DNA from 2 places in the Tepidimonas taiwanensis genome. Region 2 is predicted to be linked to the other one. Evidence: predicted binding sites of a transcription regulator. Region 2 holds the regulator's gene; the other holds the start of a gene.
The links. Region 2 encodes FNR, which switches genes on or off when oxygen is low (the NO sensors DNR and NnrR bind a similar motif). Its sites were predicted from a motif close to TTGATNNNNATCAA; they were not measured.

Region 1: a site for FNR is predicted at 4,846-4,859, ahead of clpB (ATP-dependent chaperone ClpB). Genes of this name have one in related genera too.

What each region holds. Positions count from the first base shown of each region.
Region 1 is NZ_CP083911.1:832,533-848,498, forward strand. It holds gene LCC91_RS03850 (molybdopterin molybdotransferase MoeA) at 1-1,309, shown strand, start outside; gene LCC91_RS03855 (bifunctional diguanylate cyclase/phosphodiesterase) at 1,331-3,967, shown strand; gene moaD (molybdopterin converting factor subunit 1) at 4,001-4,252, shown strand; gene moaE (molybdopterin synthase catalytic subunit MoaE) at 4,258-4,743, shown strand; gene clpB (ATP-dependent chaperone ClpB) at 4,927-7,524, shown strand; gene LCC91_RS03875 (nucleotide sugar dehydrogenase) at 7,751-8,962, opposite strand; gene LCC91_RS03880 (glycosyltransferase family 2 protein) at 9,269-10,288, shown strand; gene LCC91_RS03885 (lysylphosphatidylglycerol synthase transmembrane domain-containing protein) at 10,285-11,304, shown strand; gene LCC91_RS03890 (peptidylprolyl isomerase) at 11,342-12,124, opposite strand; gene LCC91_RS03895 (BolA family protein) at 12,202-12,483, opposite strand; gene LCC91_RS03900 (septation protein A) at 12,480-13,013, opposite strand; gene msrB (peptide-methionine (R)-S-oxide reductase MsrB) at 13,040-13,468, opposite strand; gene LCC91_RS03910 (protein adenylyltransferase SelO) at 13,465-15,033, opposite strand; gene LCC91_RS03915 (Crp/Fnr family transcriptional regulator) at 15,080-15,664, opposite strand.
Region 2 is NZ_CP083911.1:1,906,799-1,922,764, forward strand. It holds gene metG (methionine--tRNA ligase) at 1-260, shown strand, start outside; gene LCC91_RS09000 (SulP family inorganic anion transporter) at 437-2,110, shown strand; gene LCC91_RS09005 (DUF3460 family protein) at 2,150-2,362, shown strand; gene LCC91_RS09010 (segregation and condensation protein A) at 2,359-3,207, shown strand; gene nadB (L-aspartate oxidase) at 3,227-4,846, shown strand; gene LCC91_RS09020 (DMT family transporter) at 4,843-5,799, shown strand; gene LCC91_RS09025 (sulfite exporter TauE/SafE family protein) at 5,768-6,439, opposite strand; gene hemN (oxygen-independent coproporphyrinogen III oxidase) at 6,492-7,877, opposite strand; gene fnr (fumarate/nitrate reduction transcriptional regulator Fnr) at 8,107-8,829, shown strand; gene LCC91_RS09040 (hypothetical protein) at 8,881-9,210, opposite strand; gene LCC91_RS09045 (hypothetical protein) at 9,246-9,539, opposite strand; gene ccoG (cytochrome c oxidase accessory protein CcoG) at 9,610-11,025, opposite strand; gene ccoP (cytochrome-c oxidase, cbb3-type subunit III) at 11,125-12,030, opposite strand; gene LCC91_RS09060 (cbb3-type cytochrome oxidase subunit 3) at 12,050-12,187, opposite strand; gene ccoO (cytochrome-c oxidase, cbb3-type subunit II) at 12,200-12,901, opposite strand; gene ccoN (cytochrome-c oxidase, cbb3-type subunit I) at 12,912-14,351, opposite strand; gene ccoS (cbb3-type cytochrome oxidase assembly protein CcoS) at 14,422-14,559, opposite strand; gene LCC91_RS09080 (heavy metal translocating P-type ATPase) at 14,564-15,966, opposite strand, start outside.

The DNA.
Region 1 (15,966 bases), 1.1 Mb from region 2:
CCCAGCCGCCCCACCCGCACGCCCTGGCCTGATGGCGTTGGAGGAGGCGCTCGCGCGCTTGCTGGACGGCGTGGCGCCGGTCACCGAGGTCGAATCCGTCGCGACCGAAGCCGCCGCGGGGCGGGTGCTGGCCCGCGACCTCGTGTCGGCGTTGGACGTGCCGGGCTTCGACAACAGCCAGATGGACGGCTACGCGGTGCGCAGCGCGGACGTCGCTGCCGCCGTTGCGGCGGGGCGGCCGCTGCCCGTGGCGCAGCGCATCGCGGCCGGCCACTTTGGGGCCGCGCTGCAGCCGGGGACGGTCGCGCGCATCTTCACCGGCGCGCCGCTGCCGGCGGGGGCCGATGCCGTCATCATGCAGGAGGAAGCCAGCGCGGCCGATGCGCCGGTCGATGCCGAAGCCAGCCAGGGGGCATTCGGTTGGGTGCGCTTCAGCGCCGCGCCTGCCAGCGGCCAGTGGGTACGCCGCCGCGGCGAGGACGTCCGCGCCGGGGCGGCGGTCGTGCCTGCGGGCACGCGGCTCGCCGCGGCGCATCTGGGACTGGCGGCGTCCATTGGGGCGGACCACCTCACCGTCGTGCGCCGCCTGCGGGTCGCGCTGGCCTCCACGGGGGACGAGCTGATTCTGCCGGGGCAGTGTCCGCCGGATCGGCTGCCGCCCGGGGCCATCTACAACTCCAACCGCTATTTTCTGGAGCCGCTGCTGCGCCGGCTGGGGTGCGAGGTGACCGTGCTGCCGCCGATTCCGGACACGCGCGAGGCGACGCAAGAGGTGCTGCTGGATGCGGCCGCCGGGCACGACGTGATCCTGACCACCGGCGGCGTGTCGGTGGGCGAGGCCGACCATGTCAAACCCGTGGTGCAGGCGCTGGGCACGCTGGACCTGTGGCAGGTGGCAATGAAGCCGGGCAAGCCGTTTGCCCACGGCTGGATCGACCGCGCCCGCGCCGGCGGGCAGGGGCGCTGCCACGTGTTGGGTTTACCGGGTAACCCGGTGTCGAGCTTCGTGACCTTTTTGCTGCTGGCGCGGCCGTTCTTGCTGCGGCTGGGCGGCGCAGCCGTGGAGGCGGCGCTGCCGCCCGCACTGCCGATGGTCGCGCACTTCGACGTCCCCACCCCCGACAAGCGGCGCGAATTTTTGCGCGTGCGGCGCAACAGCGTCGGGGGGCTGGACCTATTCCCCAACCAGAACTCGTCGGTGCTGACCTCGATGGCCTGGGCCGACGGCCTGGTGGACAAGCCCGCCGGCGGCACCATCGCCCACGGCGACGTGGTCCGCTACCTGCCCCTGGCGGACTGGTTCGACTGAACCGCGCTCCCGCTGCGCGCCGTGGCTACCGCTCCCCGCGTTCCAACCGCCACCGCGCCGCAGCAGGTCCGCGTCCCGTTTCGCGTGCTGTTGCAGCGCCGGTTGCTCGCCGGGGCGCTGACGGTGATCCTGGCGTTGACGGGGCTCACGGCGGTGGGCATCGTGTGGCCGATGGCGCAGCACGCGGCGCAGCATGCGTTCGTGTCCGCGACACGCGAGGTCGATGCGCGGCTGCAGGCCGACTTCGGCGCCACCCGCCAGGCGCTGCAGGTGTTCGCCCACGCGCTCGAGGCCAACCCGCCCTCGGTCGACGCGCCCGAGCCGTTCCTGCACCTCGCCCAACACGCGATCGCGTCGATGCCGCTCGTGACGTCGATCGTCGCCGGCAATGGGCGGGGACAGGGCTGGCTGCTGCTGTGGCGTCCCGCGCAGCGGGAATGGTTCGTGCGTCTGACCGACCGTGCCCGCTGGGGCGACGTGCAGCACTTCATGACACTGGACGACAGCGGGCGGGTGCTGCGCACGTGGCGCGAGCCGCTCGCCTACGACGCCCGCGAGCGGCCGTGGTATCGGTTGGCAATGGCCACGCCCGGTCAGGTGCGCTGGACCGAGCCTTACGTCTTTTTCACGACGCGGGAGCCGGGCATCACGGCGGCACTGGCGTGGCGCAGCCCCCAAGGGGAACCGTGGGCCGTGGGGTTCGACTTGCGCGCGTCGGAGATCGACGCGATGCTCAAGGGCCTGCCGCTCGGCCCGCGGGGGCTGGCCGTGATGGTGGATGGGGCGGGGCAGGTGTTCGGCCGCTCGGACGCGCCACTGACGCTATCGGCCACGGCCACGGGGGCGTGGCGCCTGCCCACGGCGGCGGACACGGCGCCCCCCGTGATCCGGCAGGCGCTGGCGCAGCCCGGCAGCGAGGCGTCCGAGCCGGCCCGTCTGGGCTTTCCGGACGCCCATTGGTGGGTCACGCGGCGGGCGGTCATGCTTGGCGACCGGGAGCTGTCGCTGTGGCTCGCTGCGCCGTGGTGGGACTTCGTGCCCCACCTGGGGCGCTGGCTGGCGTTGCTCGCGGGCTTCGCGCTGGCGGTGGCGATCGCCGCGCTGTGGGCCGCCCGGCGCGGGGCGCAGCAGTTTGCGCGCCCGCTGGAGTATCTGGCCCGGGCGGCCGAGGCCGTGGGGCGGCTGTCGTTCAGCCGCCCGGTGCGCACCGACTGGCGCACCGTCGAGGTGCAGGCGCTCGCCAAGGCGATGAACGATATGCGCCGGCGGCTGCGTATCTTTCAACGGCGGCTGCAGCGGCGCGAGGCCCAGCTCCAACGCGAGGTCGAGGCGCTGACCGCGGCGGAGCAGCGGCTGCTGCACGTGGGCTTGCACGATCCGCTAACGGACCTGCCCAACCGCCGGCTGCTGCTCGAGCGCATCCAGCACGCGCTGGCCCGCGGGGCGCGCACCGGCGCGCCGCTGGCCGTGCTCTATGTCGACCTGGACCATTTCAAGGAGGTCAACGACAGCTGGGGGCACGACGTGGGCGATGCGCTGTTGCAGCAGGTGGCGCAACGCCTGCGCGAGCTGGTGCGCGGGGGGGACACGGTCGCGCGGCTGGGCGGCGATGAGTTTGCGCTGGTGCTGGAGGATATCGACCCGGCCACCGCGCAGGATCGTGCCCGCGCCGTGGTCGCGGCGCTGGAGCAGCCGTTCGAACTCGGTGAACACCGCACGCACATCTCGGCCAGTGTCGGCCTGTGCCTGGCGCCGCGCGACGGGCGCGACGCGGTGACCTTGCTGCGCCACGCGGACGAGGCGATGTACCGCGCCAAATCGACCGGCCGCGCCCGCGTGGTCGTGTACGAAGCGGGTTTCAGTCAGGCGACGCAGGAGGCGCGCGAGATGCGCGAGGCGCTGGCGCAGGCGATCGCGGACCGTAGCATCGCGCTGTGGTGGCAGCCGCAGGTCGATCTGCCCAGCGGCCGCATCGTTGCAGCGGAGGGCCTGTTGCGCTGGCAACACCCGCGCTGGGGCCACGTGTCGCCGGCGACCTTCATCCCGCTGGCGGAGGACGGCGGGCTGATGCCGCGGCTGGGGCAGCTGGTGCTGGCGCTCGCGTTCGAGCACGGCAAGCGGCTGGAGGCCGCGGGCTGGTCGCTCGAGCGGCTGGCGATCAACGTCTCGCCGCTGCAGCTCACCGGCGAGGCGTTTGCCGACGAGGTCTTACGCCACCTGCAGGCGAGCGGCTGGCCGGCGAGCCGGCTGGAGCTGGAAATCACCGAAAGCGTGCTGCTCGACGAGGATCAGGCGCGCGGCGGCCTGCAGCGGCTGGAGGCGCAGGGCGTGCGCCTGGCGGTGGACGACTTCGGCACCGGTTACTCGTCGCTGGCGTACCTGCGCCGGCTGCCGCTCGATACGCTCAAGATCGACGGCAGCTTCGTGCGCGACATCGGCACGAATCCGCAGGCAGACGCCCTGGTCGAGTCGCTGATCCAGCTTGGCCATGCGGTGGGGCTGGAGCTCGTCGCCGAGGGCGTGGAGACCGCCGCGCAGCGCGACTTTCTCGCCGCGCGCGGGGTGCGCCGCGGGCAAGGGTTCCTGTGGTCGCCCGCCAGACCCGTGGACGACTGGGTCGCGCATCGCGTCGCGCCAGGCGCTCCGGTATCATCGTGAGCCGTCCGGTCCAACCTGTCATGACGTGCGTCGATGAAGATACAGCTGCGATTTTTTGCCGCCATCCGCGAAGCCCTCGGCACGGCCGCCGAGACGGTGGAGACGCAGGCGGTGACGGTCGCCGCTTTGCGTGACGAGCTGATCGCCCGCGGTGGCGCCTGGGCCGAGGCGCTGGCGCGCGGCCGCGCGCTGCGCGTGGCGGTGGACCAGGTCATGGCCGACGAGGCCACCCCGCTGCGCGACGGGGCGGAGGTGGCGTTTTTTCCGCCGGTGACCGGGGGGTGACGGGCATGGCCCTACAGCAGCGCAGTGTCTGCATCCAGACCGCGGACTTCGACCTCGGTGCCGAGGTGGCTGCGCTGCGCGCCGGCGACCCGGGCGTCGGCGCGGTGTGTGCGTTCGTTGGCACCGTGCGTGACCGCAACGACGGGGCGGCGGTCGCCGCGATGGAGCTGGAGCATTACCCCGGGATGACCGAGCGCGCTATCGACGCGATGATCGACGAGGCGGCGCGCCGCTTCGACATCCGCGGCGTGCGCGTCATCCACCGCGTCGGGCCACTGCAGCCGCAGGACCAGATCGTGCTCGTCGCCGTGACGTCGGCGCACCGGGGCGAGGCGTTTCAGGCCTGCGAGTTTTTGATGGACTACCTGAAAACCCAAGCGCCGTTCTGGAAAAAGGAACAGACGCCCGAGGGCGCGCGCTGGGTGGACGCGCGCGTCAGCGACGACGCGGCGCTGGCGCGTTGGGGAATCACGGCGCGCAACAGCGCATAAGCCCGCTTGCGTGGCGGGCTGCCCAGCCGTTTCGTCGCGCGTAGCCGCCGTTGGGGGCTGATCGGGCGCACGGTACCACGCGGGGTCGCGTGGTGCGTCCATTTGATCCGCATCAGGACGGGCCGCTTGAAATCCCGGCACATTCCCCCACATCCAGGATAGTTCATTGTTGGAGCCATCCTCATGCGGATCGACAAACTCACCACCCAGTTTCAGGAAGCCCTGGCCGAAGCGCAATCGATGGCGCTGGGCCGCGACCACGCCTACATCGAGCCGGCGCACGTGCTGGCGGCGCTGCTGCAGCAGGACGGCCCGCGCGCGCTGCTGACGCGCGCCGGTGCCAACGTTGGCGCGCTGACCAAGGCGGCCGAAGAGGCGCTCAATCGCCTGCCCCAGGTCGAGGGTCAGGAGCAGGTGCAGGTCGGGCGCGACACCGTCACGCTGCTGCAGGCGGCCGAGAAAGAAGCCATCAAGCGCGGTGACCAGTTCATCGCCAGCGAGCTGTTCCTGCTGGCGCTGGCCGACAGCAAGACGTCGTTCGGTGATGCGGTGCGTGCGGCCGGCCTCAACCGCAAGGCGCTGGAAGCGGCGGTCGACGCGGTGCGCGGCGGGCAGAAGGTAAACGATCCGCAGGCCGAGGGCCAGCGCGAGGCGCTCAAAAAATACACGCTGGACCTGACCGAGCGCGCCCGTCAGGGCAAGCTCGATCCGGTGATCGGGCGCGATGACGAAATCCGCCGCACCATCCAGATCCTGCAGCGCCGCAGCAAGAACAACCCAGTGCTGATCGGCGAGCCGGGCGTGGGCAAGACCGCGATCGTCGAGGGGCTGGCCCAGCGCATCGTCAACGGCGAGGTGCCGGAGACGCTCAAGGACAAGCGCGTGCTGGTGCTGGACATGGCCGGGCTGCTCGCCGGTGCCAAGTACCGCGGCGAGTTCGAGGAGCGGCTCAAGGCCGTGCTCAAGGAGATTGCCGCCGAGGAGGGGCGCATCATCCTCTTCATCGACGAAATCCACACGATGGTGGGCGCGGGCAAGGCCGAGGGCGCGATGGACGCGGGCAACATGCTGAAACCGGCGCTCGCGCGCGGCGAGCTGCACTGCATCGGCGCCACGACGCTCGACGAATACCGCAAGTACATCGAGAAGGACGCGGCGCTGGAGCGGCGCTTCCAGAAGGTGCTGGTCGATGAACCCAGCGTCGAGGCGACGATCGCCATCCTGCGCGGCCTGCAGGAGAAGTATGAGCTGCACCACGGTGTCGAGATCACCGACCCGGCGATCGTCGCAGCGGCGGAGCTGAGCCACCGCTACATCACCGACCGCTTCCTGCCGGACAAGGCCATCGACCTGATCGACGAGGCCGCCGCGCGCATCAAAATGGAGATCGACTCCAAGCCCGAGGCGCTGGATCGGCTCGAGCGGCGACTCATCCAACTCAAGATCGAGCGCGAGGCGGTGCGCAAGGAGACCGACGAGGCGTCGCGCAAGCGGCTGGAGCTGATCGAAGAAGAGATCAGCAAGCTCGAGCGCGAGTACGCGGACCTGGAGGAGGTCTGGAAGGCCGAGAAAGCCCAGGTGCAGGGTTCGGCGCAGATCAAGGAAGAGATCGACCGCATCCGCTTCCAGATCGAGGAGCTCAAGCGCAAGGGCGACTTCAACAAGGTCGCCGAGTTGCAGTACGGCCGCCTGCCGGAGCTGGAGCGCCGGTTGCAGGAAGCGCAGGCGCGCGAATCCGGCAGCGGTGCGGGCAAGGGCTTCAAGCTGCTGCGCACGCAGGTGGGCGCGGAAGAGATCGCCGAGGTGGTCTCGCGCGCCACGGGCATCCCGGTGTCCAAGCTGATGCAGGGCGAGCGCGAAAAGCTGCTGCAGATGGAAGCCAAGTTGCACGAGCGCGTCGTCGGCCAGGACGAGGCCATCGTCGCCGTGTCCAACGCCATCCGCCGTGCGCGCGCGGGCCTGTCGGATCCGAACCGGCCACTGGGGTCGTTCCTGTTCCTCGGGCCGACCGGCGTGGGCAAGACCGAGCTGTGCAAGGCGCTGGCGGCGTTCCTCTTCGACACCGAGGAGCACATGATCCGCATCGACATGAGCGAGTTCATGGAGAAGCACTCGGTGAGCCGCCTGATCGGCGCGCCGCCGGGCTACGTCGGCTACGACGAGGGCGGGTATCTGACCGAAGCGGTGCGGCGCAAGCCCTATAGCGTGGTGCTGCTCGACGAGGTGGAGAAGGCCCACCCGGACGTCTTCAACGTGCTGCTGCAGGTGCTCGATGACGGGCGCCTGACGGACGGGCAGGGGCGCACGGTGGACTTCAAGAACACGGTGATCGTGATGACCTCCAACATCGGCTCGCACCGCATCCAGGCGATGGCGGGGCAGGACGTGGAGGACATCAAGGAAGCCGTGTGGGAGGAGCTCAAGGCGCATTTCCGGCCCGAGTTCCTCAACCGTATCGACGAGACCGTGGTGTTCCACCCGCTCTCTAGCGAGCACATCAAGAATATCGCGCGCATCCAGCTGCGCACGCTGCAGGAGCGCCTGGCGCGCGTAGACCTGACGCTGGAGGTGACCGATACGGCGCTGGAGGAACTGGCGAAGGTGGGGTTCGACCCGGTGTTCGGGGCGCGGCCGCTCAAGCGCGCGATCCAGCAGCGCATCGAGAACCCGCTGTCCAAGCTGATCCTCGAAGGGCGTTTCCCGCCCAAGAGCACGATCACCGTGGACGTGGACCCGATCCGCGCGCCAGGGCAGTTCCAGTTCGGGCCGACGGTGCACTGACGGACAAAATGCCGCCGATCCGAAGGACGAGGCCGCGCTGTGCGTCGCGGCGCTCAACGAATCCTTCGCGACCCTGCAAAAGCGCCCCGGACAAGGGGCGCTTTTTTGCTGACGGCACCTTGGCTTTGGCGCGCAGCACTTCCCAGGAGTCCAGCAGACGTTTTTGCTTCAGTGGCCGCCGCTGGGGCTGAATGTCTTCGAACGGCGGCGGGTAGGCCTTGCCGCCTCAACCGTCGCCGCCGAACAGATCCCGTGTGTAGACCTTGTGCGCGACGTCCTCGAGGTCGGGGTGCCGCCGGTTGGCGAGGATCACGTCTGATTGTGCCTTGAACGCCGCGAGGTCGCGCACCACCGGGGACTGGAAGAAGTGCTCGCCCTCGTAGGTCGGCTCGTACACGATGACAGGCACGCCCTTGGCCTTGAGGCGCTTCATCACCCCCTGGATGGCGGAGGCGCGGAAGTTGTCCGACCCCTGCTTCATCACCAGCCGGTACACGCCCACCGTGGGCACGCGCCCGACCCGCGCGGCGCTGCCATCGGCGGTGAGCACCTGCAAGCGCCGCAGCACGTCGTCGGCGATGAAGTCCTTGCGCGTGGCGTTGGCAGAGACGATGGCGGCAATGAGGTTTTGCGGCACGTCGCGGTAGTTGGCCAGCAGCTGCTTGGTGTCCTTGGGCAGGCAGTAGCCGCCGTAGCCAAAGCTTGGGTTGTTGTAGCCCGCGCCGATGCGCGGGTCGAGGCACACGCCCTCGATGATCTGGCGCGTGTCCAGCCCGTGCGTGGCGGCGTAGGTGTCGAGTTCGTTGAAGAAGGCCACGCGCATCGCCAGATACGTGTTGGCAAAGAGCTTGATCGCCTCGGCCTCGGTCGGGTCGGTCAGCAGCACGGGCACGTCCGCGCGGTGCGCACCCTGACGCAGCAGCTCGGCCACGAGCGCGCCGCGCTCCCCACGGTCGCCCACCACGATGCGGCTCGGGCGCAGGTTGTCGGCGAGCGCCTGCCCCTCGCGCAGGAACTCGGGGGAGAAGACGATGCGATCCGTCCCGTGCTGCTGCCGCAGCCGCGCAGTGAAGCCCACCGGCACGGTGGATTTGATGACGAGGGTGCTGCTGGGGTGCGCGGCGAGCGCTTGCGCGACGACCGCCTCGACGCTCGTGGTGTCGAAGGCGTTCGTGGTGGGGTCGTAGTCGGTGGGGGTGGCGATGAAGACGACGTCGGCGCTGGCGAGTGCTGCCGCCGCGTCGGTGGTGGCGCCGAGCTGCAAGTCACCCCGCTGCAGGAACTCGCTCGCCAGCGCATCGACCACGGGGCTCTGACGCGCCTGTAACGCCGCCACGCGCCGCGGGTTGATGTCCACCACCGTCACCGGTTGGTGCTGGGCCAGCAGCAGCGCGTTGGCCACGCCCACAAAGCCCGCGCCGACGACGGCGATGCGCAGGGGCGGGGTGGGGTGGATGGTCGTTGTCATGGATGCGTGGGGCGCGGCGCGCGGTGAAGCAGTGATCCAGAGGCGGTGGTGCAGAGGGCAGAGCGGCGGCTATCGTCCGAATGGCGGTCCTCGTCCACGTGGCGGGGGGGTGAAACGTCGCCACACAGGGGCCCGTCGGCGTCGCGAAGTATAGGCACCCCGCTGGCTACAATCGGCCGCGTCTGAGATAGCCCGCTGATGGTGGGGATCGTCCTCCCTCTGTGTGACAACCGTCCGCGGGGACGGCACCCGTCGCCCCTTTCTTTGAGCCCGCGCATGTCCGATTCCACCGCCCCGTTGCCGTCTTTTCCGTCGCCTGCGGACGACGCCATCGACGTTTCGGTGGTGATCCCGGTGTACCACGAGGTGGACAACCTGCGTGAGCTGGTCGAGCGGGTGGAGGCGGCGCTGCGGCCGACGCGCTGGGCGTTCGAGCTGATCTGTGTGGACGATGGCTCACGCGACGGCAGCGTGGCGCTGCTGGCGGAGCTGGCGGGCAGCCGCCCGTGGCTGCGGCCGGTGGCGCTGGCGCGCAACTATGGGCAGTCCACCGCGCTGCAGGCGGGGTTCGAGCGCGCGCGCGGGCGCTACATCGTGACGCTCGATGGCGACCTGCAAAACGATCCGCTGGACATCCCGGCGATGATCGAGCGCCTGGAGACAGACCCGACGGTGGACATGATTTCCGGCTGGCGGCATCAGCGGCAGGACAAGGCGCTGTCGCGGCGGTTGCCCTCGGTGCTCGCGAACCGGCTGATCTCCTGGGCCACCGGCGTGCGGCTGCGCGACTACGGTTGCGCGCTCAAGGCGTACCGGCGCGAGATCATCGAGCGCATCCACCTCTACGGCGAGCTGCACCGCTTCATTCCGTCGCTCGCGCGGGAGGCGGGCGCCCACATCGTCGAGGTGCCGGTGCGGCACCACGCGCGCACACGCGGCCAGTCGAAGTACGGCATCGACCGCACGTTTCGCGTCATCCTCGACCTGGTGCTGATCGTCTTTTTCCTGCGCTACCGGCAGCGGCCGCTGCACGCCTTCGGGGGCCTGGGCCTGTGGCTGCTCACACCAGGGGCGTTGGTGCTGGCGTATCTGTTCGCGCTCAAGCTGACGGGGGAGGACATCGGATCGCGGCCGCTGCTGATCGTCGGGGTGATGGCGGTGCTGATGGGGGCGCAGTTGATCGTCGCGGGTCTGATCGGTGAGCTGTTGATCCGCATCTACCACGAGGGTGCAGCGCGACCGCAGTACCACACGCGCGTGCTGCCCAGCGCCGGGGACGCGTCCACGCGCCGATGAGCGCCGCAGCGCCGCACGGGGCGAGGAGACGGGCGCGCTGGTGGCGGCCCGCGTTGGCGCTGGGCCTGCTCGCGGCCGTGCTGGTCTGGGTTGATCCCGGGCGGGTGGGCGCGGTGCTGGCCCGTCTCGACCCGTGGTGGTGGGGCGCCGGTCTGCTCAGCAGCACGGCGGCCAACGTGCTGTCGGCGTGGCGCTGGCGCGATGGCGCGGCGTGGTTGGGCTACAGCGTGCCGTGGCGGTGGGCGTTCGTCACATACTTTCGCGGCGTTGCGGCCAACGTGGTGATGCCGGGCGCTGTCGTCGGGGGTGACGTGTTGCGCGCGTGGGGCCTGCACCGGCGCGGCGTGCCGGTGCTGGAGGCCGGGGTCTCCGTCGTGCTCGACCGCCTCAGCGGCCTGTGGGGGTTGGTGATCCTGGGGGCGGTCGTCTGGGGGCTGGGCTGGATCGGCGGCGTTCCCCTGCCATGGGAGGGGGCGCTGGCGCGGTGGCTGGGCCTGTCGCCGGCGTGGCTGGGGGGCGCGGCTTGGTGCGCTGCTGTGTTGGCCGTTGCAGTGCCCGCCGCGGCACTGGCGATCACCCCGTGGCTCGCGGCGCGGCGGGCGGGGTGGGGGAGCTCGCCGTGGCGCTGGTGGCTGACGCTGGCGCAGCACGCGCCGTGGCGCCACGGCGCGCGGCAGTTGATCGGGTCGCTGGCGGTGCAGGCGGCATCCGTGACGACGCTGTACTGCGCGGCTTACGCGGTGGGCGCGCCGTTGCCGTGGGCGACGCTCGCGATCGCGGCGGTGCCCGTGTTCGTCTTTGCGACGCTGCCGGTGGGCTTCGGCGGCTGGGGCACGCGCGAGGCCGCGGCGGTGCTCGTCCTCGCTCCGGCGGGGACGGAGGCGTCACACGCGGCGGCCATCGCGGTGCTGTACGGGCTATACCCGATCGCACAGTCGGCCCTGGCCCTGTGGCCTATGGGTTCGTCCGCAGCCGATCGCCCACCCGCACCGCCGACATCCGCGCCGCACCGCTGATCCACGGTGCGATGTCGGTGCGGCGCCGACGTCGGGTTTACTGCACCTTGGCCTTGGCGCGCAGCGCTTCCTGGAACTCCGCCAGGCGCTTTTGCTGCAGTTGCTGCTGCAGTTGGGGCTTGACGTCCTCGAAGGGCGGCAGTTGGGCCTTGCGGGTGTCGTCGAGGCGGATCACGTGCCAGCCGAAGGGCGACTTCACCGGGGTCGAGGTGACCTCGCCCTTGCCCAGTTTGACCATTGCCTCCGAGAACTCCGGTACGAACATGTCCGGGGTCGCCCAGTCCAGATCGCCGCCGTTGGCGCCGGATCCGGGGTCCTTGGAGCGTTGCTTGGCCAGCTCTTCGAAGCGCGCGCCCTTGCCGAGCTCGGCAATGATCGCCTTGGCTTCGTCTTCCGAGCCGACGAGGATGTGGCGCGCGCGGTATTCCTGGCCCATCGACGCGGCGATGCGGTCGTATTCGGCCTTCAGGTCGGCGTCGGTCACGGGGTGGCGGCGCTGCTCGTCGGCAAAGAGCTCACGGATCAGCACCGTCTGCGTGGCGAGTTCCAGCTGCGCCTTGACCTCGGGCGAGGCGCGCAGCCCGCGCCGTTCGGCCTCCTGCATGAAGATCTCGCGCAGGATGGCCTCTTCGCGCAGCTGCTGGCGCACCGCGTCGTCCACGGGACGGCCAGAACGCGCCACCTGCTGCTCCAGCGCCTTCAGGCGGGCGGTCGGGACGGGTTTGCCGTTGACGATGGCGATATTTTGGGCGAGTGCCGGGGCGGCGAGGCCGAGGGTCAGGCACGTGGCGGTGGCCACGCGCGTCAGAAAGCGGTTCATGGGAAACAGGTACTCAACGAAACGGGAAAAGGGAAGGACCACGACGGTTCGCCGTGGCGCACGGCGGCGGTGCGAACTCAGGCAGGCAGCACCTCCAGCGCCAAGGCGTGCAGCCCGGCGGCGAACGCGGGGCGCAACGCATCATACACAAGCCGGTGGGCGGCCACGCGGGGCAGGCCGGCGAGCGCGGGTGCCGCGATGCGCACGCGAAAGTGTGTGCCGTGCCCGAGCCCGTTGGCGCCGGCGTGGCCGGCATGCGCGGCGCTCTCGTCGATCACCTCCAGCCGGGTCGGCGCCAGCGCCTCGCGCAGCAGCTGCTCGATCCCCTCGGCGGTCGGCCAGCCGTGGTGGGCCATCATGGCGTGTCATCCTTCAAGTGGCGGGCGACGTAGACCCCCTGCCCGACGAGGAACAGCACTGGGAATACGTATCCCCAGAGCTTGAAGTCGACCCACGCGTCGGTGGAGAAATAGGCCGCGACGTAGCCGTTGAGCACGGCCATGAACAGGCAATACCCGATCCACGCCTGGGTGAGCCGTGCCCACACCGGGGGCGGCAGCCGCAGCTGGCTGCCCAGCAGCAGCTGCAGCACGTTCTTTTTCCAGCCCCAGAGGGCGGCCGCCAGCGCCAGCGCCATCGCGCCGTAGAGCACCGTCGGCTTCCATTTGATGAAGCGTTCGTCCTGCAGCACGAGGGTCAGCGCGCCGAACACGAGCACGAGCGCAAGCGTCGCCTTCTGCACCGTCTGCAGCCGGCGGTCGATCGCGTAGATCAACCCCATCTGTAGGACGGTCGCGGCCATCAGCACCGCGGTGGCCGCGTAAATGCCGTGCCACTGGTACGCGACGAAGAAGAGGACGATCGGGAAAAAATCGATCAAAAGGCGCATGCCGCGATTATCGGGGGAGCGCGGATTCAGCGGGGCTGCCACTGCAGCGCGGCGGAGTTCATGCAGTAGCGCAGACCCGTCGGCGGTGGCCCGTCGTCGAAGACGTGGCCCAGGTGGGCGCCGCAGCCGGCGCACAGCGTTTCGGTGCGGATCATGCCGTGGCTGCGGTCCACGCGTTCGACGATGGCGCCGGGGCGTGCGCGCCAGAAGCTCGGCCAGCCGCAACCCGCGTCGAATTTGGTGTCGCTGTCGAACAGGTGGGCGCCGCAGGCGACGCAGTGGTAGCGGCCGGGCTGCCACCACGCCTCGTAGCGGCCGGTGAAGGGGTGCTCGGTTGCGGCGCGGCGCGTGACCTCGAAGGCCAGCGGCTCCGCTTCGCCGCGGGCGATCTTGTCCGCGAGCAGCGCCCGCCACTCGTGGTCGGTTTTCTGCACGGGAAAGTCGGTGTCGTTCATGAGGAGCAGCTCAGGTGCAGTTGGGCGGCCCAATCGGGCGGAAAGTCGGTGAGCGCGGGGTCGTCCGGTTCGTCGAACGGGTGCAGCACGGCGTGCAGCAGGTCCGCCACCCCACCCATGTCGAGCGCCTGTGCGCGCTGGATGGCGAGCTGCGCGAGGTGGTTGCGCAGCACGACCCGCGGGTTGGCGGCGCGCTGGCGCGCGATCACCGCGTCGGGGCCGTCGTCGCGGCGCGCGCGCTCGCGCCAGTCGCGCGCCCACGCATCGAACGCGTCGCGCTGCAGGAACAGGTCGCGCACCGGCCGCAGGGCCAGGGCCGCGACCTCGGGTTGTGCCGACAGCGCCCCAGCGGCCACGGCGTCGGTGAGCCGCCGCCAGAAGATCGGGTAGTCCACGCGATCGGCGTCCATCAGGCGCAGCAGCGCCTCCTGCCGCTCGTCGTCGCCCGGTTCGGGGGTGCCGAGGCCGAGTTTGGCGTTCATGCGCCGGCGCAGCGCGCCAAGGAACGTGTCCCGGTACGGCCGCAGCGCCGCGTGTGCCTGTTCGGCGTCGTCGAGCAGCGGCAGCAGCGCCTGCGCCAGGCAGTGCAGGTTCCAGTACGCGATCTGGGGTTGGCGCGCGTAAGCGTAGCGCCCGGTGTGATCGGAGTGGTTGCAGATGTGGCGCGCGTCGAACGCATCCAGGAACTGGTAGGGCCCGTAGTCGAGCGTGAGCCCGAGGATGCTCATGTTGTCCGTGTTCATCACGCCGTGGCAAAAACCGACGGCCTGCCACGCGGCCAGCAGCGTGGCGGTGCGCCGGGTCACGGCTTCCAGCAGGCGGGCGTAGGGGTTGGCGCAGCCGTCCGTGCCCCACGGTGGAGGCGGGCCGTCGAGTGCCTCGTCGTGCCATGGCGGGGTGTCGGCGGGGCCGTGCGCGTGCCGGCAGTCGGGGTAGAAATGGTCGATCACGAAGTCGGCCAGACCGCGCAGCGCATCCCACGCGCCAACGCTGGCGAAGTGCTCGAAATGCCCGAAGCGCACGAAGCTCGGCGCCAGCCGCGTCACCACGGCAGCGGTCTCCACCGTCTCCCGGTACACCGGCGCGGGCGAGCCGATGACGCACAGCGCCCGCGTCGTCGGGATGCCCAGTGCGTGCATCGCCTCGCTGGCGAGGAATTCGCGGATCGAGCTGCGCAGCACGGCGCGCCCATCGCCCATACGCGAGTAGGGCGTGCGGCCGCTGCCCTTGAGCTGCACCTCCCATATCTCCCCAGGGCCGGCGCGTTCACCCAGCAGCAGCGCGCGCCCGTCGCCGAGCTGCCCGGCCCAGACGCCGAACTGGTGCCCGCTGTACACGGTCGCGATCGGGGCGGCGCCCGGGAGGTCCGTGTTGCCGGTCAGCGCGTGCAGGTGGTGCGCGTCCGCCCACGCACCCTCCAGGCCCAGCGCCGCGGCCGCCGCGGGGCTGATGCCGACCCAATACGGCTCGGGCAGCGGCTGCGCGCGCACGCGGCGGTAAAACGCGTCGCCCAGCGCGGCGTAGCGCGCGGGCTGTAGCGTCAGTGCATCGGCGAGGGTGTCCATGCGCCGATTGTCCGGCGCACGAGGCAACCTTGCCGGGCGCGGGGACTCAGGTGCGCGGGGCCAGCAGGGTGTCGAGCGCGTCGGGCTGCAGCACCTCGATGCGGCTGAAGTCGATGGCGATCCAGCCCTGGGCCTCGAACGCCTTGAGCACGCGGTTGGTGGTCTGCCGCGACAGCCCCGCCAGATGGCCCAGGTCCTCCTGCGACAGTGTGATTCTGCGCACGCCCGAGCGGCAGAACATCGACAGGTACTGCGCGACGCGTTCCTCCGGCGAGCGCAGGCGGCCCGCCTCGATGGCGGTCATCGCCTGACCGAGCCGCAGGTTGAGCCGTGCGACCAGAAAGTGGTTGAACGGCAGGCTCGTGCGGTGCAGGTGCTGGAAATGCGCGAGCGGCATGCCCACCAGGGTCGTGTCGCGCACCGCCAGCACGTCATAGCGCCACTGGCCACCGTTGAGGACGGACCCCTCGCCGAACCAGTCCCCCGCGGGCACGCTCAGGAAAGCCGAGATGCGGCCATCGGGCGCGGCGGTCTGCAGCTTGGCCATGCCGGCCAGCACGCCCCACCACGCATCGACCGGCGTGCCGCGCCGGATCAGCAACTCGCCGCGCGGGGCGCGGTGCAATAGCATCGATTCCACCAAGGTTTGGCGATGCGGCGGTGCCAATTCGACAAACCAGGACTGTTGTGACAAAAAAACCCGAATAGGGTGGCGGCTATCGATGGTCATGATGCAAGAAAGACTTTTCATTCAGAGAGTGTTATCAGCTACAAGTGGTCAACCCGCGCAGTATGCTGACCACGGAAAGTTAAACTCGACTCAGCAAATCGTTACTCTCGCTTTAGGTCTTTGTTAGATTGAATTAGGGTTTTGTTTGTATTGATTTGATAGCGCAGTGTGGTGCATGCATAAAATCAGAATGCCCTGCATTA
Region 2 (15,966 bases):
CCAAGCTGCTGCGCCTGACGCTCGACGTCGGCGAAGGCCGCCACCGCAATGTCTTCTCGGGCATCGCGTCGGCCTACCGGCCCGAGGACCTGGTGGGCAAGCTCACCGTGCTGGTGGCCAACCTCGCGCCACGCAAGATGAAGTTCGGCGTCAGCGAAGGGATGGTGCTCGCCGCCAGTCACGCCGACGAGAAAGCGCAGCCCGGGCTCTTCATCCTCGAACCGCACCCCGGTGCCCAGCCCGGGATGCGCATCCGCTGACGCGCCACCCCGTGCCGGGTGTACACTGTCGGTTCATCCTCCGTAGCACCTCACGATGGTCCGCGTGCACGCCCTGACCGCACGACGCCGCTTCATCACGCGGCGCTACCACTGTGGGCCTCCGGGACGGCCGGCCGCCGCTTGCCGCCCCCTACCCGTTTTTCCCGGAGCGCCCCATGGATCTGTCGTCGTTATCGCGTTTCCATCCCCGTCTGCTTGACGACTTGCGTGCCTATTCGCGCGAGCGACTGGCCAAGGACATCGGCGCGGGCCTCACGGTCGGTGTGGTCGCGCTGCCCCTCGCGATGGCGTTTGCCATCGCCAGCGGCCTGCCACCGCAGGCCGGCCTGTGGACGGCCATCGTCGCGGGCTTCCTGATCGCAGCGCTGGGCGGCACCTCGGTACAAATCGGCGGGCCGGCGGGTGCCTTCATCGTCATCGTCTATGGCATCGTGCAGCAGCACGGCGTCGGCGGCCTGCTCGTCAGCACCTTCTGTGCCGGCATCCTGCTGTTTGTGATGGGTTGGTTTCGTCTGGGCACGCTGGTGCGCTTCGTGCCGGTGAGCGTCGTGACGGGCTTTACCAACGGGATTGCGGTGCTCATCGGCCTATCGCAGCTGCGCGACGCGCTGGGGCTGCGCGTGGAGAAGATGCCCGCCGACTTCTTTGGCATCGTGCACACGGTTTGGGGCAGTCTGCACACGGTCAACCCCTATGCCATCGCGCTCGCGGGTTTGTGCGTCGTGGGACTGTTTGTGTGGCCCCGGCTGTGGGCGGTCGATTCGGCCTTCCGGCAGCGGCTAGAGGGCTTCGATCAGGTGTCGGCCCTGCGCGCCACCTCGCGCCTGCCGGCGCCCGTGGTGGCGTTGGTGACGCTGAGTGCGCTGGCGGCGTGGCTCGAATGGCCGGTGGAGACGATCGGCAGCCGCTTTGGGGGCATTCCGCAAACGTTGTCCAGCTTCGTGTGGCCCGACGTGAGCTGGCAGACGGTGCGTCAGCTCGTCATGCCGACGCTCACCATCGCCGCGCTGGGTGCGATCGAGTCGCTGCTGTGCGCGCGCGTGGCCGACCAGTTGGCCGGTGGCCGCAAGCACGACCCCAACCAGGAGCTGATGGCCCAGGGTGTGGCCAACGCGGTCGTGCCGCTGATCGGTGGCATGCCCGCCACCGGTACCATCGCGCGCACGGTCACCAACATCCGCAGCGGCGCCACCAGCGGGGTCGCTGGCATGGTCCACGCGGCCACGCTCGCGGCGATCGTGCTGCTGGCCGCGCCGCTGGCGCGCCACATTCCGCTGGCGGTGCTGGCCGGCATCTTGCTGTTCGTCGCCTGGAACATGGGCGAGTGGCGCGAATTCGTGCAGATGCGGCGCTTCAGCCTGCACTACCGGCTGATGCTGCTGTCCACCTTCTTCGTCACCGTCATCTTCGATCTGACGCTGGCGGTCGAGCTGGGGTTGGTGCTGGCGGTGGTGTTGTTCGTGCGCCGACAAAGCAGCCTCTTTCGCGTGGACGTGCAGTCGCGCAACGGCGAAATCCGTGCCCGCCTGTACGGTTCGCTCTTCTTCGGTGCGGTCACCAAGCTCGATGCCCTGGAGGCCGCCATCGAACGGGTCGAGCCCGGTAACATGGTGCGGCTGGACGCGCGGCACCTGCTGCTGCTCGACACCACAGGGCTGGATACGCTCACGTCGCTGCTGGAAACGATCGAGCGGCGCGGCGCGCGACTGTGGATCGACCACCTGCACGACCAGCCGCGCTCGTTGATGGAGCGCGCGGGTTTTCTGCCGCGGCTCGCGGGCTGGACGGCCGACCCCAACGCAGGCTATCCCGATGACCCGCCGCCCTAAAATGGCGGGTGGATCGCATCCCACCCCTCCATCGCTGCCATGAACTTCCTCGGATTGCCTGACTACGTCTCCGACGCCACCCAGTTTCTCGAGTCGCTCAAGCGCAGCAAGCCCAGCCTCGAGGCCGAGCAGCGCGCCGGTCGGGCGCTGCTGTGGGACCGGCCGCAGGACCGTGAATTCCTGCGCCAGGCGCAGGCCGCGCGCGTGCCGCAAAAACCCTACGTCTACCAGACCGAGCCGTCGTTGCAGTGAACACCGCCGCGGCCGAGGCGCTGCCGCCACCGCCCGTCGAGGATGCCTCGCCCCAGGTCGTGGACCAGGTGGCGATCGCGCGCCTGTACGGGGAGCCACTGTTCGCCCTGCCGCAGGACCTCTACATCCCGCCGGACGCGCTGGAAGTTTTTCTGGAGGCGTTCGAGGGGCCGCTGGACCTGCTGCTCTACCTGATCCGGCGGCAAAACTTCAACATCCTCGACATCCCGATGGCCGAGGTCACGCGCCAGTACCTCGGCTACGTCGAGCAGGTGCGCGCACGCAACCTGGAGCTCGCCGCCGAGTACCTGCTGATGGCGGCGATGCTCATCGAGATCAAGTCGCGCATGCTGCTGCCGCCGGCGCCGGCCGCCGATGGGGAGGAGCCCGAGGACCCGCGCGCCGAGCTCGTGCGCCGGCTGTTGGAGTACGAGCAGATCAAGCTCGCCGCGCGCGCGCTCGACGCGCTGCCGCAGTGCGGGCGCGACTTCTGGCGCGCGCAGGTGCACATCGAGCAGTCGCTCGCCCCGCGCCTGCCACAGGTGAGTCCCGACGATCTGCGCGCCGCCTGGCGCGACATCCTGCGCCGCGCGCGCCTGGTGCAGCGCCACACCATCACGCGCGAAGAAATCTCCGTGCGCGAGGTGATGAGCGGCGTGTTGCGCGCGCTGCAGGGCCGGCGCTTCGTCGAGTTCACCGAGTTGTTCGACCCGGGCCGCGGCGTCGTGCACGCGGTCGTGACCTTCATCGCGGTGCTCGAGCTGGCCAAGGAACAATTGATCGAGGTGACGCAGGCCGAGGTCTTCGCGCCGATCTACGTCCGCCTGGCGTACCAGCCCTGCTGAGCCCCGCATACCCATCCCCATGACCGCCACGCCACCCCCGCCGCCTGCCCCCCGTTCCTACGACGCGCTGATCATCGGCAGCGGCCTCGCGGGCCTCGCCACCGCGCTGCTGCTGCCGACCGACTGGCGCATCGCCATCGTCACCAAACGCGCGCTCGCCGACGGCTCCAGCGCCTGGGCGCAGGGGGGCATCGCCGCCGTGCTGGGAGAAGGCGACAGCTTCGAGCAGCACATCCACGACACCTTGGTCGCCGGCGCGGGCCTGTGCGACCCCGATGCGACGCGTTTCACCGTCGAGCACGCCCCCGAGGCGATCGCCTGGCTGCGCGCGCTCGGCACGCCGTTCACACAGGAAGGCGGCGAGCTGCACCTGACGCGCGAGGGCGGCCACAGCCACCGCCGCATCGTCCACGCCGCCGACGCCACCGGTGCCGCGGTGCAGCAGACGCTCATCGACCGCGTGCGGGCGGCGGCAAACATCGACATTTTCGAGACGCACGCGCTGGTGGACCTGATCCTGAGCGACCGCCACGCCGTGCGGCGCGAGGCACCGCGGCGCGTGCTGGGCGCCTATGTGCTCGACGTCGCCACCGACGAGGTCGAGGCCTTCACCGCGACCCACACCGTGCTGTGCACGGGCGGCGCTGGCAAGGTGTACCTCTACACCTCCAACCCGGACACCGCCACCGGCGACGGCATCGCCGCCGCGTGGCGCGCGGGCTGCCGTGTCGGCAACATGGAGTTCATCCAGTTCCACCCGACGTGCCTCTATCACCCCAAGGCCAAGAGCTTCCTGATCAGCGAGGCGGTGCGCGGCGAAGGCGGCATCCTCAAACTCCCCGCGCACCTGGGCCACCACCGCTTCATGCCGGACCACGACCCGCGCGCGGAGCTGGCCCCGCGTGACATCGTCGCGCGCGCCATCGATTTCGAGATGAAGAAGCACGGCATCCCGTGCGTCTACCTCGACATCTCGCACCAGCCGGCGGCGTTTTTGCACGAGCACTTTCCCACCATCCTCAAGCGCTGCGCGGAGCTGGGCATCGACATCACGCGCGAGCCGATCCCGGTGGTGCCGGCGGCGCACTACACCTGCGGCGGGGTCGTGACGGACCTGCGCGCGCGCACCGACCTGCCGGGGCTGTACTGCGTCGGCGAGGCCAGCTACACCGGACTGCACGGGGCGAATCGGCTCGCCAGCAACTCGCTGCTGGAATGCCTGGTCTTCGCACGCGCCGCCGCCCGCGACATGGCCGCGCAGCCGCGACAGGCCCCACCCCCGGTGCGGCCGTGGGACGCCAGCCGCGTCATCGACGCCGACGAGCAGGTCGTCATCAGCCACAACTGGGACGAGCTGCGCCGCTTCATGTGGGACTATGTGGGCATCGTGCGCACCGACAAGCGGCTGGAGCGCGCCGCGCACCGCATCGCGCTGCTGCAGGCGGAAATCCACGAGTTCTACTCGCGCTTCCACGTCAGCCGCGACCTGCTGGAGCTGCGCAACCTGGTGCTGGTGGCGGACCTGATCGTGCGCTCGGCGCAGCAGCGCAAGGAAAGCCGCGGCCTGCACTACAGCCGCGACCACCCGCACACCCTGCCCGAAGCGCGCCCGACCATCCTCACCCCGCCGCCCCGATGACCGCCGCGCGCCACACGCCCTGGCGCGCCTACGCGGCGCTGGCGGCCAGCATGGCGCTGGTGGGCAGCTATGTCGCGCTCTCCAAGCCGCTGGTAGCCGTCATGCCCGTCTTTTTGCTGGCGTGGCTGCGCTACCTGATCGGCGCGGGGGCGATGCTGCACTGGACGCGCCGGCCGCCGGGTGAGCCGCCGCTGGACCGGCGCACGAACGCTCTGTTGTTTCTGCAGGCGCTGCTGGGCAACTTTCTTTTCTCGCTGTGCATGCTGTACGGCGTGCGCCTGACCACCGCCAGCGCCGCGGGCGTCATCATGGCGGCGATCCCCGCCGTCGTCGCGCTGCTCTCGGCGCTTTTCCTGCGCGAGCGGCTGGATGGCAGGTCGCTCGTCGCCATCGCACTGGCGGCGCTCGGCATCGGGCTGTTTTCGCTCGACAAGGCCACGGGCGGTGGGGCCGCGGCGCCCGGCGGGCAATGGCTGGGGCTGCCGCTGGCCGTATGGGGCAACGCGCTCGTCTTCGCCGCCGTCGTGTGCGAAGCCGCCTATGTCGTCATCGGCAAGCGCCTGACCGGCCGGGTCGGACCACAGCGCATTGCCGCGCTCATCAACCTGTGGGGCCTGGCGCTGATGACACCGCTGGGACTGTGGGCCGCGGTCGGGTTCGACTGGAGCACGATGCGCGCGCCGCTGTGGGGGTTGCTGGTGTTTTACGGACTCGCGGCCAGCGTGTGGACCGTGTGGCTTTGGATGACGGGGCTGCGCCACGTGCCGGCCGCGCGCGCCGGGGTCTTCACGGTGATGCTGCCCGTCAGCGCCGCGGCCATCGGCGTGCTCTTCATGGGCGAGCGGCTCACCCCGCTGCAGTGGATCGCCTTTGCGCTGGCGCTGCTCGGCCTCGTCGTCGCCACCCTGCCGGGGCGCACGGTCACGCGCACCACAGACCCGTCGGCTGGGTGATCCCCATCCACAGCGCCCAGCCGGACGTCGCCGCCAGCGCGAGGCCGGCGAGGCGAATCCCCCAGCCGCCCGAGCGCATTTCGGCCAGGCGCAGCAGCAACCACGGCCCCGCGGCCAGCGACACCATCGTCCCGGCGGCAAACGCCGCCATGATCACGGCGCCGTCCAGCGCCGACGCCGACAGCGACGCCACCAGCAGCGCCGAATACAGCAGCCCGCACGGCATCAGCGCCCACCCGAGTCCGAGCGCCACTGGCGCCCGCGCGCCCAGCCGCGCCATCACCGGGCGGGCCCGCCGCCACACGGCCTGCGCCCAGCCGTCCAGAAACGCCGGCTGGCGCGCCTGCCACACCAGCGCCAGCCCGAGCAGCAGGGCGGCCACGTGCATCATCGTCCACACGGGCCGCAGCACGGCGGTCTGCTGCCCGAGCCAGCCCATCCCCTGCACCGTGCCCCCGGCCAGCGCCCCGAGCAGCGCATAGCCCGCCAGCCGGCTGAATTGCCACGTCCACAGCGCCTGGCGCGTGCGCGGCGCCGCCGCGCGGGCGATGCCCGCGCAGGCCGCCCCGCACATCGCCACGCAGTGCGGCCCCCCGACCAGCCCCATCAGCAGGGCCGAAACCGTCATCGACGCCAACATGCGCGCATCCTACCAGCGACACGGCGCCCGCGCCCCGCGGGCGAGCGGCCGTTCAGATGATCTTGGAAAACCGCGCCCGGTCCTGGTCGACCTGCAGGTAGCGGTCGAACACCATCGCGATCGCCCGCACCAGGTACCAGCCCGTCGGGGTGACCTCCAGGTGCGTATCGTCGATGCGCACCAGCCCCACCGCCTGCAGCGCGCGCAGCTCCTCCAGCTCGCGCGCGAAATAGCTGCGGAAATCGATCAGGTGGGCGAGGTTGATCGACTCGAAGTCCACCAGCCCCTGGCACATGATCGCCATGATCACGCTGCGGCGCAGCAGGTCGTCGCGTGTCAGCGCCAGCCCACGCACGATCGGTAACCGCCCCTGATTGAGCGCGTCGTAATACTCCTCCAGCGTCTTGGCGTTCTGGCTGTAGGTGGCGCCGATGCGGCCGATCGCCGACACCCCGAGCGCGATCAGGTCGCAGTCCGGCTGCGTGCTGTAACCCTGGAAATTGCGGTGCAGCCGCCCCTGCCGCTTGGCCACCGCCAAGGCATCGTTGGGCAGCGCAAAGTGATCCATCCCGATGTAGACGTACCCTGCCGCGCTCAGGTGGTCCAATGCCAGCGACAGCATCGCGAGCTTATCGGCCGGGCTGGGCAGCTCCGCCGCGATGATGCGCCGCTGCGCCTTGAAGCGCGCCGGCAGGTGCGCGTAGGCATAGACCGCGATGCGGTCCGGGCGCAGGCGCTCGACCTGCTCCAGCGTGTGGCGAAACGACTCCGGCGTCTGCTGCGGCAGGCCGTAAATGAGGTCGACGTTGATCGACTCGAACCCCAGCTCGCGCGCCGCGGCCACCAGCGCGAACACCTGCGCGGCCGGCTGCACCCGGTGCACGGTCTTTTGCACGGTGGGATCGAAATCCTGCACCCCGAAGCTCAGGCGGTTGAAGCCGAGCCTTTGCAAGTGGGCCAAACGTTCGGCGGTCACCGTGCGCGGATCGACCTCGATCGAGTATTCGCCCCCGGGCACGAGCTCGAAGTGGCGCCGGATCATCGCCATCAGGTCGGCCAGCTCGTCGTCGCTGAGAAACGTCGGCGTTCCGCCGCCCAGGTGCAACTGGCTGACGCGGTGTCCTCGCCCGACGTACCCGGTCTGTAGCTCCAGCTCGCGCGTGAGGTAGCGCAGATACTCCGCCGCGCGGCTGTGGTGCTTGGTCACCACCTTGTTGCACGCGCAGTAGTAGCACAGCGACTCACAAAACGGGATGTGCACGTACACCGACAGCGGCAGCGCCATCGACCCCGCGCGGCGCTGTTCGAGCGCCTGGATGTAGTCGCGCTCGGTGAACGCCTCGACGAACCGATCCGCCGTCGGATAGGACGTGTAGCGCGGTCCGGGGATGTCGAACCGGCGCAGCAGGGCTTCATCGATGACGTGTTTCACGGACAGAGACTCCAGTGAGGGTGGACTGTGCCGCAGGACGGCATCCGGCTCGTTGACGTGGGTCAAACGCCCTGCACATGCGACGCCCCCACCCGGCGACGGGGCATTCGGCCCCGACGGGCGGCGTGCCGCGGCCCCGGGTTGTTATCATCATTGAAAACACCGTATTTTGAGCCCCCCGAACCGGTCGGGTCCACTGGGCCGCGGCCCCCTCTTTCTCTGCGATCACACCCCGATGGACCTGCACAGCATCAAAGTCGCCTGTTCGAGCTGCAATCTGCGCGAGCTTTGCATTCCCGTGGGTCTCGGTGCGGAGGAGCTGGCCCAGCTCGAGCAGCTCATCCCGTTTCGCCGCCGGGTGCGGCGCGGCGGCACGCTGTTTTCCGCGGGGGATCCGTTCACCTCGCTGTACGCGGTGCGCTCCGGTTTTTTCAAGACCTGCATCACCACCGTCGACGGCCGCGACCAGGTCACGGGCTTCCAGATGGCCGGCGAAATCCTGGGGCTCGATGGCATCGTGCAGGACAAGCACTCCTGCTCCGCGGTGGCGTTGGAAGACGCCGAGGTGTGCGTGCTGCCGTTCGACAAGCTGGAACAGCTCTCGCGCGAGTTCAGCACGCTGCAGCATCACCTGCATCGCATCATGAGCCGTGAGATCGTGCGCGACCAGGGCGTGATGCTGCTGCTGGGCAGCATGCGTGCCGAGGAGCGTCTCGCGGCTTTCCTGCTCAACCTGGTGCAGCGCCTGCACGCGCGTGGGTTCTCCAAGACGGAGATGGTGCTGCGCATGACACGCGAGGAAATCGGCAGCTACCTCGGCATGAAGCTGGAGACCGTCAGCCGCACCTTCTCGCGCTTTCAGGAGGACGGCATCATCGAGGTCAAACAGCGCTACGTGCGCATCCTCGACGCCGATGCGCTGCAGCGCATCGTCAACCACGGCGACACGGACGCGTGAGGCTCACGGGGCCGCGTCAGCCCCACGCGGCGCGGCCGCGGCGCCGTCGCCTCAGGTGCAGCCGCCACAGCGTGGCGTGCCACCGTCGCCGACCGCCGCGACGTTGCGCGCACAGTCGGCGGGCCGCTGGTCGGGCGGTACCGGGCAGCGGTTGATTTCCCACGGCGACATCGACAGCAACGTCGTCAGCGCGCTGGACGCGCTGGTCAACGCCCAGAAGACGAAGAACGTGACCGTGTACACCGCCTGCCGCGACCAGCCGAGCCGCTCACCGGCCCATTGCAGCTCGGCGGGGTCCACGAACGCGAACACCACCATCTCCATCAGCGCCGCCATCAGAAAAGCGGGCCAGGCGATCCACAGTATCCGTTGGGCCAGCATCGTCACGTCTCCTCTCTCCCGGCCCCGGCGGGCCGTCAGTCTTTCTCGGGCAAAGTGGGCGAGACCGCATGGTTGCGCCCCTGGTTGGCGGGCAGCAGCGCCTTCTCCGCCGCCAGCCGCTCCTCGGCTGACAACCCATCGCTGGGCACCGCCACCCGCGCCGGCGCGGACTCGCGCGGCAGCACCGTGTCGGCGTTGCGCACCGCGATCGCGACCGTGATCAGCGACGCGATCACGACCACGAGCGGGCCACCGATCACCATCCACACGAACGGCTCACGGTACCACGGCCGCGACGCGGGCGATGGGGTGGGGGGTACAGCAGTCATCGTCGTCATAGTGTAAAGGCGGAAGGGAGAAACAGGGATGCGGGTGAACCCGGGTCACCCGCACGCGGCATCATCGCGGAATCAGGAACGTCGTCTTTTCGCGCACCTCGATGGCGCCATCGGCGGAGCGGAAGGTCATCACGATCGGGTGCGAACCCGGCTCCAGCCCCGGCGGCACCTGTACGCGCACCGGCACCGAGCGCACCTCGGTCGGCCGCAGGTGCACCGTCGGCTCGGAGGCGATCGTCACCCCCGGCAAACCGTCCACGGTGACCTGCAGCTCGCGCTCGGCTTCCGACGCGTTCATGAATTGAACACGGTAGACGTTTTCGATCCGGCCCATCTCGACCATGCGCGCCAGCGCCCCGCGGTCGCGGATCACATCGACCTTGAGCGGCACGCGCAGCCACAGGCTCACGCCCAGCGCGGTGACGATGGCCAGCAAAATCGCGCTGTAGACGAGCACCCGCGGCCGAAACGCGCGGCGGATCATCTGCGCGCGCGTCCAGCGGTTGGCCATGCCGTTTTGCGTCGAGTATTTGACCAGCCCCTTGGGGTAGCCCATCTTTTCCATCACCTCGTCACAGACGTCGGCGCAGGCCCCGCAGCCGATGCACTCGTACTGCAGACCGTTGCGGATGTCGATCCCTGTCGGACAGACCTGCACGCACAGCGTGCAGTCGATGCAGTCCCCAAGCCCCAGCGCCTTCGGATCGGCCGAGCGCTTGCGTGCCCCGCGCGGCTCGCCCCGCTCGGCGTCGTAGGTCACGATCATCGTGTCCTTGTCGAACATCGCGCTCTGGAAGCGCGCATACGGGCACATGTACTTGCACACCTGCTCACGCATGAAGCCCGCATTGCCGTAGGTCGCAAAACCGTAGAAGAAAATCCAGAACGTCTGCCACGGCCCCAGGTTCCACGCGATGAACGCGGCACCCAGCTCACGGATCGGCGTGAAGTAGCCGGCGAACGTGAAACCCGTCCACAGCCCGAACAGGATCCACGCCACGTGCTTGCCCCCTTTGCGGGCGAACTTGCGCAGGCTCCACGGCTCCTGGTCGAGCCGCATGCGCGCCGAGCGGTCGCCCTCGAAGAGCTTTTCCATCCACAGGTAGATCTCGGTGTAGACCGTCTGCGGACAGGCGTAGCCGCACCACAGCCGCCCCGCGATCGCCGTGAACAGGAACAGCGCCAGCGCCGACACCACGAGAATCCCGGTCAGGTAGATGAAATCCTGCGGGTACAGCACCAACCCGAAGATGTAAAAGCGCCGCGCCTCTAGGTCGAACAGCACCGCCTGGCGGTCGTTCCACGTCAGCCACGGCAGCCCGTAGAAGACGAGCTGCGTGAGCCACACGAACACCCAGCGCCAGCGCGCGAAGGTCCCGGTGACGGAGCGGGGGTAGATCTTCTTGCGCGCGGCGTAGAGCGATATCTCGACCTCGTCGTCCGACGGTACGGTGGTGGCTTTGCTGGCGGTGCTCATGTCAACCTCGGCAAACGAGAAGAAAAAACCGGTGGAAGTATCGTACCCCCACCGGTTTCGTTGGCGCTTGATTTAAGGCAAACGCGGTCGAACGCGGACTCAGTTCGGGTTCGAGAGCTTCCAGACGTAGGCGGTCAGCACGTGGATCTGTGCATCGGTCAGCAGCGCGTTCTGCGCCGGCATCACGTTGTTGAAGCCCTTTTCGATCGCGCGCACGATGGCTTCCTCGCCCCAGCCGTGCAGCCAGACTTGGTCGGTCAGGTTGGGCGCGCCGGTCGCGTGCATACCCTTGCCGTCCGCGCCGTGGCAGGCCGCGCAAGCGGCAAACTTCGCCGCGCCCTGCGTGGCGCGCACGCTGTCGTGCGGGCTGCCCGAGAGGCTCAGCACGTAGTGCGCGAGGTTGCGCACGTCCTCGGCGGTGCCGACGGCCGCGGCCATCGGCGGCATGATGCCTTGGCGCCCTTGCGCGATGGTTTGGTGGATATACGCCGGCTGCCCGTCGCCGCCCAGCCAGTCCGCATCCGTCAGGTTCGGGAAGCCCTTGCTGCCGCGGGCGTCCGAGCCGTGGCACTGCGCGCAGTAGTTCATGTACAGGCGCTCACCGACGGCCATCGCCTGCTGGTCCTTGGCGAGGTCCTTCGGGTCCATGCCCTGGAACTTCGCGTACAGCGGCTCCACCGCCGACAACGCCTTGGCGCGCTCGGCGGCCCACTGCCCGTGCGAGCTCCAGCCCAGCTGGCCCTGCACCTTGCCGAACATCGGGTACATCGCCCCGTAGACCAGGGCAAAGACCACGGTGATGATGAACAGGTACACCCACCAGCGCGGCAGGGGGTTGTTCATCTCGCGCAGGTCGCCGTCCCACACGTGGCCGGTGGTGTTGTCGGCCGCGGCCACGACCTTGGTCTTGCCGCTGGCCCACAGGAAGAAGGCGCACGCCAGGATGCTGATGAAGGTGATGCCGGCAACGTAGAGATGCCAGAAGTCGCTCGTGAAATCGCTCATGATGTTCTCCTGCCGGACCTCATTCGCTCTGGAAGGGCAGCCGGGCCGCTTCCTCGAAGCGTTGCTGGTTCTTCTTCGACCACGCCCAGACCCAGATACCAATGAAGGTGATGAAGCTGAGCACGGTCACGATGACGCGCCAATCGTTCACGTCCATGATCGGGGCTCCTCACTGGGTGGTGGTGGGGGCGGGCGACGGCTCGGCCGGCGCCGCGGCGGTCTGCGCGGGCTCCTTGGCGAGCTTGTCCCACGAACGGGCGGTGCCCAGCCCCTGCAGGTAGGCGATCAGCGCCTCCAGCTCGGTCTTGCCCTGGACCTCCTCGACCGCCTTGGCGATCTCCTCGTCGGTGTAGGGCACGCCCAGCTTGCGCAGCGCCTGCATCTTGGCCGGCAGCGACTCGGCGTCCACCGTGCGGCGCTCCAGCCACGGGTAGGCCGGCATGTTGGACTCCGGCACCAGATCGCGCGGGTTGATCAAGTGGATGCGGTGCCACTCGTCCGAATAGCGGCCGCCGACGCGAGCCAGGTCCGGCCCGGTGCGCTTGGAGCCCCACTGGAACGGGTGGTCGTAGACGAACTCGCCCGCGACCGAGTACGGCCCATAGCGCAGCGTCTCGGCGTGGAACGGCCGCACCATCTGCGAGTGGCAGACGTAGCAGCCCTCGCGGATGTAGATGTCACGGCCGGCGAGCTGCAGCGCCGGATAGGGCTTGACACCCTCGATCGGCTTGGTGGTCGAGTGCTGGAAAAAGAGCGGCACGATTTCCACCAGACCGCCCACCGCCACCACCAGGGTGATGAGGACGATCATCAGGAAGTTGTTGGTCTCGATGCGCTCGTGACCGGACGGCTTGTGTTGTGCGTTCGCCATGGTCAGCTCCTCATGCGTGCGCGGGCGCGGGGATGGCCACCGGGGTCGCCTTGCCCTGGGCGACGGTCTTCCAGACGTTCCAGGCCATCACGAACATGCCACCCAGGTACAGCAGGCCACCGAGCAGACGGATCACGTAGAACGGATACGTCGCCTTGACCGATTCGACGAAGGTGTAGGTGAGCGACCCGTCGGGGTTGACGGCGCGCCACATCAGGCCCTGCATCACGCCGGCGATCCACATCGCGGCGATGTAGAGCACGATGCCGATGGTCGAAATCCAGAAGTGCAGCTCGATCGCCTTGACGCTGTACATCTTGGTCTGACCGAACAGGCGCGGGATCAGGTAGTACATCGAGCCCATCGTCACCAGCCCCACCCAGCCCAGCGCGCCGGAGTGCACGTGGCCGATGGTCCAGTCGGTGTAGTGGCTCAGGGCGTTGACAGTCTTGATCGACATCATCGGCCCTTCGAACGTGGACATGCCGTAGAACGACAGCGACACGATCAGGAAGCGCAGGATCGGGTCGTCACGCAGCTTGTGCCACGCGCCCGACAGCGTCATGATGCCGTTGATCATGCCGCCCCACGACGGCGCCAGCAGGATCAGCGAGAACACCATGCCCAGCGACTGCGCCCAGTCCGGCAGCGCGGTGTAGTGCAGGTGGTGCGGACCGGCCCACATGTAGGTGAAGATCAGCGCCCAGAAGTGCACGATGGAGAGCCGGTACGAGTACACCGGACGCTCGGCCTGCTTCGGGATGAAGTAGTACATCATCCCCAGGAAGCCTGCGGTCAGGAAGAAGCCCACCGCGTTGTGGCCGTACCACCACTGCACCATCGCGTCCTGCACGCCGGCGTAGGCCGAGTAGGACTTCCAGAAGCTGACCGGGATGGCCGCGCTGTTGACGATGTGCAGCATCGCCACCGCGATGATGAACGCACCGTAGAACCAGTTGGCCACGTAGATGTGGCGCACCTTGCGCGTGCCGATCGTGCCGAAGAACACGATGGCAAACGCCACCCACACCACGGCGATCAGGAGGTCGATGGGCCACTCCAGCTCGGCATATTCCTTGCCGCTGGTGATGCCCAGCGGCAGGGTGATGGCCGCGAGCACGATGACCGCCTGCCAGCCCCAGAACGTGAACGAGGCCAGCGCCGGCGCGAACAGGCTCGTCTGGCAGGTGCGCTGCACCACATAGTAGGCCGTGGCGAAGAGGGCCGAGCCGCCGAACGCAAAGATGACCGCGTTCGTGTGCAGCGGCCGCAGGCGGCTGTACGTCAGGTACTCGATGCCGAAGTTCAGCTCGGGCCACGCCAGCTGGGCGGCGATGATGACGCCGACCAGAAAGCCGACGATCCCCCACACCACGGTCATGATCGCGAACTGCCTCACGACCTTGTCGTTATAGACCCCCCCGGGGGAGGCCGCAGTGGTTGCAGTCATAGGACACTCCTGTTGTGAAAACACCCGGGCGCAGTATCGGGCAGGGGCCCGATCGCGCCATTGACATAGGTCAATCGTGGCGCAGGATGCGCTCGCCCTCGCGCTCGACGTTGTCGAACTGCCCCGACTGCAGCGCCCACCAGAACAGTCCGATGATGAGCAGCACAAAGACGACCGACAGCGGGATGAGGAGGTAGAGGATTTCCATGGCTTCAGACGGGGGTGGGCGCAGGCGCGGGGGCCGGCGCTTGGGACGGGACGTTCGCCGGCGCCGCCTCGCGCGCCAGCCGCATCGCATTGCCGATCACGAGCAGCGAGCTCGCCGCCATGCCCAGTCCCGCGGCCCACGGGGGCATCCAGCCCGCCAGCGCGAACGGCACGGCCAGCGCGTTGTAGCCCGCGGCCCAGGCGAGGTTTTGTCGCACGACGCGCATCGTGGCGCGCGCGCGCTCGACGACGAAGACGATGTCGGTGAGGCGGGCGCTTTGCACGACGAAGTCGGCGCGTGTCTGGGTCAGCGGCGCCCCGTGGCCCAGCGCAAACGACACGTCGGCGCGCGCGAGCACCGGGCCGTCGTTGAGCCCGTCGCCCACCATCGCGATGCGCCGGCCTTCGGCCTGCCAGCGCGTCACCTCTTCCAGCTTGCGCTCCGGGCTGGCACCGGCGACGACCGTCTCGATGCCCAGCGGCAGCGCGACGCGACGCGCCGCGGCGGGCCGGTCGCCCGACAGCAGCCGCACCTCGATCCCCAGCGCCCGCAGTTGCGCGATCGCCTGCGGCGCGTCCGCGCGCACCCCCTCGTCGAGCACGAAGGTGGCCACCCAGCCCTCGTCGTCGGCGAGATAGGCGCACGGCATGTCGGCCACGCCGCGGCCCGAAGGCACCAGCGACGCCTCGTCCAGCCCGCAGTGCGCCGCGGACCCCAGCCGCCACGTGCACCCGGCCTCGTCGCGCGCGGTCAGGCCACGCCCGGGTTCCTCCTGCACCGCCAGCGGGGCGGCGCCCACCTCGCCGGCGCGCGCCGCGATCGCGCGCGAGACCGGGTGCAGCGACGCGCGGGCCAGCCGCGCGGCGGCCTGCAGCGCCTGTTCCACACGCCAGCCCTCGCGCACGCGCACGTCGTGCACCACCACGCGGTCTTGCGTGAGCGTGCCGGTCTTGTCGAACACGACGGTGTCCACCCCGGCCAGTGCCTCGAAGGCCTGCAGCCGCCGCGTGAGGATCCCGCGCCGCGCGAGCGCCCCCGCGGCCGCGAGCATCGCCGCGGGCGTGGCCAGCGACAGCGCGCACGGGCAGGTGACGATCAGCACCGCGACGGCGGTGGCCACCGCGCGGTGCGGGTCCACCGACCACCACAGCCACGCCGACAGCGCCGCCGCCAGCAGCACCAGCGTGAGGAACGGGGCCGCGATGCGGTCCGCCAACCGCGCCAGGCGCGGCCGGTCGGTGCTGGCCTGCTCCATCAGCGCCACGATCTGCGCAAAGCGCGTGTCGCGCCCCAGCCGCTCGAGCCGCACGCGCACCGTCCCGCCCAGGTTGTGGCTGCCGGCGACGACCGCCTCGCCGTGCCGGCGCGTCACCGGGTGCGATTCGCCCGTCAGCAGCGCCTCGTCCA